3 regions of the Flavobacterium sp. KKT103 genome follow, and region 2 is predicted to be linked to each of the others. Evidence: riboswitches for the same ligand, from Rfam matches in the RefSeq annotation. Region 2 holds a riboswitch; each other region holds the start of a gene.

Region 1 (3,285 bases), 1.2 Mb from region 2:
ATTGCGTCATTAAATAAATGAGCATTTGTTGGATTTTTTGCAATGATTCTGGGAATTAGGATCTCTACAATATCTTTTTTGATTTTAGCAAGCATCGTTGCTTCTTCGTCAAAATCATCGTGTTGTGTCGAAATAACAATCGCGTCAATACGAGTAGGCTTGTTGTCGTCGCTATATTCTAAAGTCACTTGTGATTTAGCGTCAGGACGTAAATAAGTGATTTCGTTATTTTCTCTTCTTAAAATTGCTAATTCTTGCAATAGTTTATGAGAAAGGTCTAATGCTAATGGCATGAAATTTTCTGTTTCATTAGTAGCATAACCAAACATCATTCCTTGATCTCCAGCTCCCTGTTCTTCTGGGCTAGAACGATCAACTCCTTGATTAATATCAGCAGATTGCTCGTGAATAGCAGAAAGAATACCACAAGAGTTTGCCTCAAACATATATTCTGACTTCGTGTAGCCAATTTTTTTGATTACATCACGTGCAATTTGTTGTACATCTAAATAGGTGTTAGACTTTACTTCTCCAGCCAATATAACTTGACCTGTAGTTACTAAAGTTTCACAAGCTACCTTTGAGTTGGCATCAAAAGCTAAAAAGTTGTCAATTAATGCGTCTGAAATTTGATCTGCAATTTTGTCTGGATGTCCTTCACTCACAGATTCTGACGTAAATAAATAAGCCATAATATATAGTATTTTTAAATTAAGCGAGGAAAAAACAATGCAACTACAAAGGCTAAAGGAGAGTTTCTGCTTTAGCATTTTTTCTACTGAATTTTTTTTCAGTAGTCATAATGAATTCCATTCATTATGAAGAGGTTGCAATCAGTTCAAATTTTTCCTCTTGTATTCGAATGCAAAGGTAGGAAACCATTTTGAATTACAAATTAAACCGCTCTTTTTTGTTCTAAAAATATTTTGGGGTAGATTTTATAGTTTTCAATTGGAATGATTTTTATGTACAAGGCACTTTTAAGAGAGTAATCGTTGAAATTTAGGTACGATTGTAGGGTCTTTTTAAAAGAACAGTGTGCGATTTTAACAATTTGTTCAGAATACAAAGCGTAATTGTTATACTATTTTAGGTCTATGTTATGAAATTATACTATTTTGATTAAATCAATGTTAAAATACTGTAAATCATTAGGTAGAGATGTAAAAATTCTTGAAATTTGTGAAAATAAAATACCAAAAATGAATTTAATTCTTCTTGTTAGTTTAAAAATGAAATCGAAATCATCCATTGGGAAGTGATTGCCTTACACTATATATAAGTTTGCAGCAGCCTCCCAATATTTGGGAGGCTTTTTTTTTAACTTGAAGGAAACTCGACAAAAGCAGTAAGTATTAAAAACAACAACTAATTCGATAAAAATATGAAAGCAATTAATAGCATATCTAAAGCAATAGGTTTTTTTAAAAACCTAAGAACAAAGAAAAGTCCAATTATCTTTACAGTAGATGATTTAATCAATCCAAGGTTTGGAATCAACGATTTTGAAGTGAAAAACAGCAGTAAGACACCAAATTCTCTACAGGTTTTGATGTACTCAAAAGAGAATGATACACTTTTTATCTAAAGTGATGTACGCTATACTTTTTTGTCTAACACACGCAAGGTGAAATGAATTTCGAACTTCATTTTTTCCTTGCGTTTTTATTTTAGCTTAAGACTAAAACGAAATCAAAGCTGAATATAGTTGCAAATAAAAAAAATAAGTAGTTAATTTGCCTTTCGTAGTTCATACACGTATTGAAATGTTATAAAGAAAGGAAGAGGGAATAGACCCGATGAATCCTTAGCAACCCTTCGAGTAATCGAAGAAGGTGCTGCATTCTACCACTCCCAAAAGTGGAAAGATAACAACAAGAATTTTTCTAGAATACACCTAGTTTTTTCTTTTTAATATTTCCAAATACAAATCAAACAATAAAAGATTTGACATTGGATAAAAAACCAACACAGCTTACCTTACACAATTTCACCACTCACAATGGTGCTTTTTATGCTTCCCTAAACTTAAGTTATCAAATTTTTGGAGCTCCTTTGCATACCGCTCCAATTGTTATGATTAATCATGCCTTAACGGGAAATTCGCAAGTAATTGGCGAATCAGGATGGTGGAATGATATTGTAGGCATAGACAAAACAATTGATACCCGAAAATATACCATTGTATCTTTTGATGTGCCTGGAAACGGCTTTAACTCGGATACCATTGAGAACTACAGAGATTTTATTGCTAGAGATATCGCTCGAATATTTATCGAAGGACTTGGTGTTCTCAAGATTGATTCTTTATTTGCTCTCATCGGAGGTTCAGTAGGTGGCGGTATCGCCTGGGAAATTTTGGCCTTAGAACCTAAACTAGCGCAAAATTTTATTCCCATTGCTACTGATTGGAAAGCCACTGACTGGCTGATTGCTAATTGTTATTTGCAAGAGCAAATCTTGAATAATTCTAAAAAGCCAATCGAAGATGCACGCATACATGCTATGTTGTGTTACCGTACGCCCGAATCATTCAAGGAAAAATTTAATCGCGATATCAATGCCGAATTAGAAACTTTTAAAGTGGAAAGTTGGTTGAACTACCATGGCGAAAAATTAGAAAAAAGGTTTCAGCTAGCGGCCTACAAAATGATGAATCAATTGCTTAAAACGATTGATATTACCCGAAATCATGAATCGCTGGAAAGTATAATTGCGAAAGTGGAGGCGAACATCTATATCGTGGGAATCAATTCAGATTTATTCTTTACCGCCAAAGAAAATAGGGATACCTATGTCGAAATCAAGAAATTTAAAAGTAATGTATTTTATAGCGAAATTGACTCGCAGCACGGTCACGACGCTTTTTTGATGGAATACGAACAATTAGACAATTTATTAGAAGTTGTTTTCAAAAATAAAAAACAGATGAAAATAGTAAAATTCGGTGGTAAATCGTTAGCAAATGGAGATGGAATTAATGCGGTTTTAAATATTATTGAAAGTAAAATAAACCAAGAGGAAAAGATTGCTGTGGTCGTTTCAGCGCGAGGCAAAGCAACTGATGAATTAGAGGATATTTTGACTATCGCTGCTAAAAACGGAAACTATAAGCCTTTGCTAGAGAGTTTTAAATCCTATCAAAAAGATGGTTTTGATGCAGTCGATTTTTCGGCAGAATTTGATAAGCTTGACAAATTATTGGAAGGCGTAAGCTTGATTGGTGATTATAGCAATAAAATCAAAGATCAAATCTTAGCGCAAGGCGAAGTACTTGCGGCAAAA
Region 2 (3,285 bases):
AAAAAATGGTGGTTTAAATGACAAGATTGTTGAAGGACACCAATTTGCAAAAACAGGAAGAAAATACTCTTGGCCAGCACAAATGATTAAAGAAGAAATTAGTCTTATTGAAGTGGTTTGGTACGAAACTTTTAATGATAAATCAAAAGCAATCCCTACAGCAGTAGAAGGACAGGTACTACAGAACTTCTTAGATGAAAATGGTAGATTACCAAGATGGAATGTTGCATTTTAATAGCAACTAATAAATAAGAAAGACCCCAATTCTACTAGTAGACTTGGGGTCTTTTTTTTTAATTAAAAGGCGAAGACCATTTTGGATCAGTATAGACAGCAGTTCCAGTAAGTGTTTTTAAGAAAGCAATAACTGAATTTACCTCGGTCGCGGTTAAGTGTAATTTTTGACCGAAGCCGTTTGGTCTTAATCTAGGATCTAAGTTAGTATTGCCAGCTGCTAAGGTTATCGTTCCATAATGGCCAATAACGGTTTGGATGGTCTCTAGATTTCCGGTATGCATAAACGGACCATTAGTAGTACCATCCGGTTTTAAAATATCTCGTAAAGAAGGTGCTTTGGTATTCGTAATATCAATTCCGGGACTATTTAATATGCCGATTATTCCATTATTCTTGCTGTTGGGATCAATAGTAAACTCTGGCGCTACATGACAAGATGCGCAACCTAATCCACCGCTTGTCCTGTTACCATCAGCATCGAAAATAGCGGCAGATAGAAAGAGTGTTTTACCCTGATTTTCTTGTGCCGAAAAGTTTGGGAAATTTTGAGTATCGTTTGCTACTAACGCTCTCCCTAAATCATATTTTGAATCGAAGGACTGTATACTTCTAACGAACTGTGATAAGGCAAGCTGAATTTTGTTTTCTGTTATGTCTTCTGAGCCATAAGTGTATTTAAATAATTCTTTATAGTATCCTATGTTTTGAAGTTTTGCTATTAAACTGTTTAAATTTCCATCACCTAAGGTACCACTGAATCCCATCTCGATGTGATTTTGAATGGGCTGTGTTGTTTGGTTTTCTAGATTTACCGCGCGCTCATCCCAAAAGAATTTACTTTCTGCTGAAAAGCGTGTATTTATTAAACGCATCGAATGCCTTGTTGTAGTGCCATTCACCCCTTTACTAGCTACAGCGCCATCTCCGAACGCATTAGATTGAATATGACACGAAGAACAAGAAATGGTGTTATTAGAAGAAAGATTTTTGTCATAAAATAAAATGCGACCTAAAGTAGCTCCTTTGTTAGTAATAGTATTTCCTGCGGTATTATCAAGTCTAATATAGGAAGGAATGGATTGACTGGCATAATTAAGTAAATTGTTTAAATCGATCTTGCCAGAAAAGGTCGCGGTCACATTGGGATAGGAATTAACACTAGCGTAATCAGAAGAATCAGTAGAATTACCACAAGCGGTTAAAAGAATGCTTAACGTAATTACAATTAAGTAGTTTTTCATAAAATAATTTAAGGAGTGACTGTTTTGCTAATTATTGGGAAATGTAGCCTTAATGTTTTGACTATTTTTGCTGTAAAAGGTTTAATGCTGCTAAACATTTTATTTTTTAACAAATTTTATTTCTTTTTAAAATATCCTTTTTTCCAATTGTTCGTCTTTTTGTTATTGGCTTGATTTTTTACTAGTTTGAATTTTTTATTATTCAAAGATTAATGGCTACTTTTGCAGCCGTTATCACGAATCTCATTATGAGATAGCAACCTGCAACAACGAGCAAGGTGCTAAAACGATAAGCCAAATCCTTTGGAAAAAATGTTGTTTTCACACAAACACTATCGGATTTTACTTGTCGTTCTAATTGTTTCATTTAGTACACATTTTTATGACAAATCATTCTAGAACAAAAGGAAATGCCTGGGCATTAATTCCGTTATTCATTTTTATTTTTACTTTTTTAGGAGCCGGAATTTGGCTTAACGATTTTTACGCTTTTCCGTCGCCAGTAGCCGTGGTTCTTGGAATTATAGCTGCCTTTCTACTTTACAAATCCAGTACCGATACTAAAGTAGAAACGCTTATTGCGGGCTGTGGCGAAAGCAAAATCATGACCATGTGTTTGATTTATTTGCTAGCCGGTGCCTTTGCAGTGGTCAGTAAAGCAATGGGCGGTGTTGATGCAGTAGTAAGTCTTGGAATCAATAATATTGATGTGGCTTATTTTCCGTTAGGGATATTTTTAATTGCTGCTTTTTTGTCAACTGCAACGGGAACATCAGTAGGTGCGATTGTAGCGATTGGTCCTATTGCAGTGAGTTTAGCAACTTCTAGTGGAGCTTCGTTACCACTAATTGCAGGAGCTTTATTAGGTGGCTCGATGCTAGGTGATAATTTATCAATGATATCAGATACGACTATTGCTGCCACACAATCATTAGGCACCGACTTGAAAGATAAATTTAAAATCAATTTATTTATTGCTTTTCCGGCCGCTATTATTACCATATTGCTTTTCTTTTATTTAGGACTGAATTCAGATATTACCGCAGTGCCTATTGCTAAAACCGACTTTGAATGGATTGCCATTGTTCCTTATGTTTTAGTGATTGTGCTTGCTCTAGTTGGGGTAAATGTTTTTACGACTTTGGTAATTGGTACTATAGCAGCGGGATTAATAGGTTTGTATGGAAATCATTTTACGGTAATGGAATTTACTCAAAAAATCTATGAAGGATTTACGAGTATGACTGAGATTTTTTTATTGTCGATGTTGTCAGGTGGTTTAGCGGCGATGGTGGATAAAGCAGGTGGAATTGATTATATTCTGCATCAAATAAAAAGACGAATCAAAAGCAAGAAATCAGCACAAATGGGAATTGGAACTTTGGTTGGATTAACCAATCTTGCTATTGCTAATAATACGGTTTCGATTGTAATAACAGGGACAATTGCCAAGGAAATTAATGACGAATACGATTTGAATCCTAAGAAAACCGCAGCGATATTGGATATATTTTCGTGCGTAATTCAGGGGATTTTACCGTATGGAGCGCAAGTTCTTTTGATTTTGAGCTTTGCCGATGGCAAATTAGATTTTTTTGATTTAATTGGGAATGCTTTTTATCATTTGTTTTTATTGTTGTTTACTGTGGTGGCTATTTATGCTGGTTTTTGGGATAAGTTAGTGCATCGTTATTTTAAACTATAAACTTCCTGTTTTTTGAAGGTAATTCAGATTGAAATTTTTTTTAAAAAAGGAAATAGTATATATTTGACGAGTCGTTTTTAGCCCTGATAGAAGTGGAAATCC
Region 3 (3,285 bases), 1.2 Mb from region 2:
TTTTTGAAGCAGGATTATTAAAATTAAAATGCCATATATTAGATGCTTTGCCACAAGCAGGTGGGCAGTTATCTGAGTTATATCCTAAAAAACCTATTTATGATATTCCAGGTTTTCCTGAAGTATTAGCAGGAGATTTAGTAGATAATTTAATGGAACAAATCAAGCAGTTCGAGCCAGGTTTTACTCTTGGAGAACGCGCTGAGACTATCGATAAACAAGAAGACGGAAGTTTTATTGTGACTTCAAATGAAGGGACTAAATTCCATGCTAAGGTAATTGCAATTGCTGGAGGGTTAGGAAGTTTTGAGCCTAGAAAACCATTAATCGAGGGAATCAATTTCTACGAAAATAAAGGAATCAAATATTTTATCAAAGATCCAGAAGAGTTTAGAGATAAAAGAGTGGTTATTGCCGGTGGAGGAGATTCAGCATTAGACTGGAGTATTTTCTTGACAGATGTCGCTTCAGAGGTGACTTTGATTCACCGTCGTAATGAATTCCGTGGTGCATTAGATTCTGTTGAAAAAGTACAAGAATTAAAAGATGCTGGAAAAATTCGCATGATTACACCAGCTGAGGTAGTAGGATTGAACGGAGCAGAGCACATCGAGTCGATTGTTATCGACGAGAATGGAGCTAACCGTACCATTGACACCGATTATTTTATTCCGCTTTTTGGTCTTACACCTAAGTTAGGTCCTATTGGAAATTGGGGACTTGAAATTGAGAAAAACGCTATCAAAGTAAACAACGCTTTAGACTACCAAACGAACATTCCAGGAATTTTTGCCATTGGAGATGTCAATACTTACCCGGGTAAATTAAAGTTGATTCTTTGTGGTTTCCATGAGGCTACATTAATGTGCCAAGCGGCCTACCAAATCATCAATCCAGGAAAACGTTATGTGTTGAAATACACTACAGTTTCAGGAGTAGACGGATTTGATGGAACTCGTAAAGAAGCTCCAAAAGCTGTTGTTAAAGCAATAGTTTAACAAAATTACCTATACAAGTTAAAAAATTAAGCGCTAATACTTGCGAGTATTAGCGCTTTATCTTTTCTTTGCAGTGTTCCTATATTTATTGAAAGTTATCACGAAAGGCGGAGGGAAAGACCCGATGAAACCTTAGCAACCCTTTATCTTATAAAGAAGGTGCTACATTCTACTTAATGCTGAACACAGTATCTAAGATAGATAACACAAGAATACGTCTCACGTATTTCTCAACAATTTTCTTGACAACATATCGATATTTTTTTTAGAGCAGATCAACGGTGCATTTTAACCACGATCCCTCCTGCTGTACGCTATATCTATTGCGCCGAACACCGGCACAATAGGATGCCGCTTCCATCAGGGCTAAAGACAAACAATAGTGAACTTTAAGAACTATTAATCAAAAGTATTTATCTCAATTCATATTGTGATTTACAAGAAATAAAAAGTTATGTCAAGCATTCACGAAGCCATTAAAAAAAACATACTCATCCTCGATGGAGCCATGGGAACCATGTTGCAACGTTACAATTTCTCTGAAGAAGATTTTAGAGGAGAACGTTTTAAAGATTTTCCACATTCTCTAAAAGGGAACAACGATTTACTATCACTAACACAGCCACAAGCCATAAAAGCGGTGCACGCTGCGTATTTTGAAGCCGGAGCTGATATCGTTGAAACCAATACGTTCTCAGGAACCACCATCGGTATGGCCGATTATTTCTTGGAAGAATACGTGTACGAATTGAATTATGAGTCGGCTAAACTGGCCCGCGAAGTAGCCGATGAATTCACCGCCAAAAATCCCAACAAACCGCGTTTTGTAGCGGGTTCAATAGGGCCAACAAATAGAACAGCGAGTATGTCACCAGACGTAAACGATCCAGGATACAGAGCAGTAACTTTTGATGATTTGCGTATTGCGTACAAGCAGCAAGTCGAAGCGTTAATTGACGGCGGAAGCGATATTTTATTAGTCGAAACTATTTTTGACACACTAAATGCCAAAGCCGCACTTTTTGCCATTGAAGAAGTAAAAGACGATCGCAATATCGATATTCCAATCATGGTTTCTGGAACGATTACCGATGCCTCAGGAAGAACACTTTCTGGACAAACGGTAGAAGCTTTTTTAGTTTCGGTGTCGCATATTCCGTTGTTGAGTGTGGGTTTCAATTGCGCTCTTGGAGCGGATTTATTGAAACCCTACTTACAAACCTTGTCACAAAACACCGCATTCAATGTATCAGCGCATCCTAATGCAGGATTGCCAAACGCTTTTGGAGAATACGACGAAACCCCAGAAGAAATGCAAGCCCAAATAAAAACCTATCTCGACGATAATTTAGTAAACATCATAGGTGGATGTTGTGGTACAACACCAGAACATATTAGGTTAATTGCAGATATCGCTAAGGATTACAAACCAAGAGTTTCGGAGGCAGTGATGTAGTTTGTCATTCCGAGGAACGAAGGAATCACGTAGCGATAGTAACTGAAGTAATTCTTCCTTAAAGGAAGTCAGATAATAGAAATAATGTTGATGAGATATGCTGAGTGAGATTGCGTCGTTCCTCGCAATGACAAGAAAGCACACGTTTGTCATTCCGAGGAACGAAGGAATCATATTACGAGAGCAACTGAGGTGATTCTTAATTTGAATCAAAAAGAGGAGATTATATGAAAGGAAATGTTGGATCCGATTGCGTCGTTCCTCGCAATAGCAAGAAAACCGGATTTGTCATTCTGACGAAGGAAGAATCTCATCAAGTTGCTCCAATAGCGGAGATTCTTTTTCGTCAAAGGACAAGGCTGTAGAATTAATACCGTTGAGGTAGTAGTAAGATTGCTTCGTTCCTCGCAATGACAAACAGGAATAAGAATGACAATTGAAATGGCAATGACATCGAATTCAAAAATCTACGTGAAGGATTGCTTCGCCAGTTCGCTCCGCTCGTGTGCAGTGAAAAGCCCACAGTGAAGTGTAGCGATAGCGAAACGTAGCGAGGACTTGAAACGTAAAGCCTGACCCGAAGAGAAGCGGAGGGACACGCCCAAAAGAAAAAGGAATTTTATAGCACCAGATTTTAAGTCTGTTGAAAAAATAAAAAATAAAAATGGCAGAACAAGAAACTAGAAGAAACCTTGTGTTAGCGGGATTAGAGCCTTTGATCATTACGCCAGATAGCGTATTTGTGAATATTGGGGAGCGTACCAATGTAACAGGTTCTAGAAAATTTCTTCGATTAATCAAGGAAGAAAAATACGAAGAAGCACTAAGTAT

What was found. A riboswitch is a leader RNA that binds a small molecule or an ion and turns the genes downstream of it on or off. The one in region 2 is predicted to bind S-adenosylmethionine.
Region 1: another riboswitch for S-adenosylmethionine. It lies ahead of thrA (bifunctional aspartate kinase/homoserine dehydrogenase I); the one in region 2 lies ahead of ACZ2G0_RS10850 (Na+/H+ antiporter NhaC family protein).
Region 3: another riboswitch for S-adenosylmethionine. It lies ahead of ACZ2G0_RS05765 (homocysteine S-methyltransferase family protein); the one in region 2 lies ahead of ACZ2G0_RS10850 (Na+/H+ antiporter NhaC family protein).

What each region holds. Positions count from the first base shown of each region.
Region 1 covers NZ_CM145766.1:1,346,936-1,350,220, forward strand. The annotation lists gene metK (methionine adenosyltransferase) at 1-692, opposite strand, end outside; gene ACZ2G0_RS05695 (hypothetical protein) at 1,385-1,588, shown strand; SAM riboswitch class I at 1,767-1,875, shown strand; gene thrA (bifunctional aspartate kinase/homoserine dehydrogenase I) at 2,077-3,285, shown strand, end outside.
Region 2 covers NZ_CM145766.1:2,534,533-2,537,817, forward strand. The annotation lists gene ACZ2G0_RS10840 (hypothetical protein) at 1-235, shown strand, start outside; gene ACZ2G0_RS10845 (cytochrome-c peroxidase) at 294-1,478, opposite strand; SAM-I-IV-variant riboswitch at 1,705-1,801, shown strand; gene ACZ2G0_RS10850 (Na+/H+ antiporter NhaC family protein) at 1,861-3,183, shown strand.
Region 3 covers NZ_CM145766.1:1,364,214-1,367,498, forward strand. The annotation lists gene ACZ2G0_RS05760 (NAD(P)/FAD-dependent oxidoreductase) at 1-998, shown strand, start outside; SAM riboswitch class I at 1,091-1,206, shown strand; gene ACZ2G0_RS05765 (homocysteine S-methyltransferase family protein) at 1,453-2,454, shown strand; gene metH (methionine synthase) at 3,119-3,285, shown strand, end outside.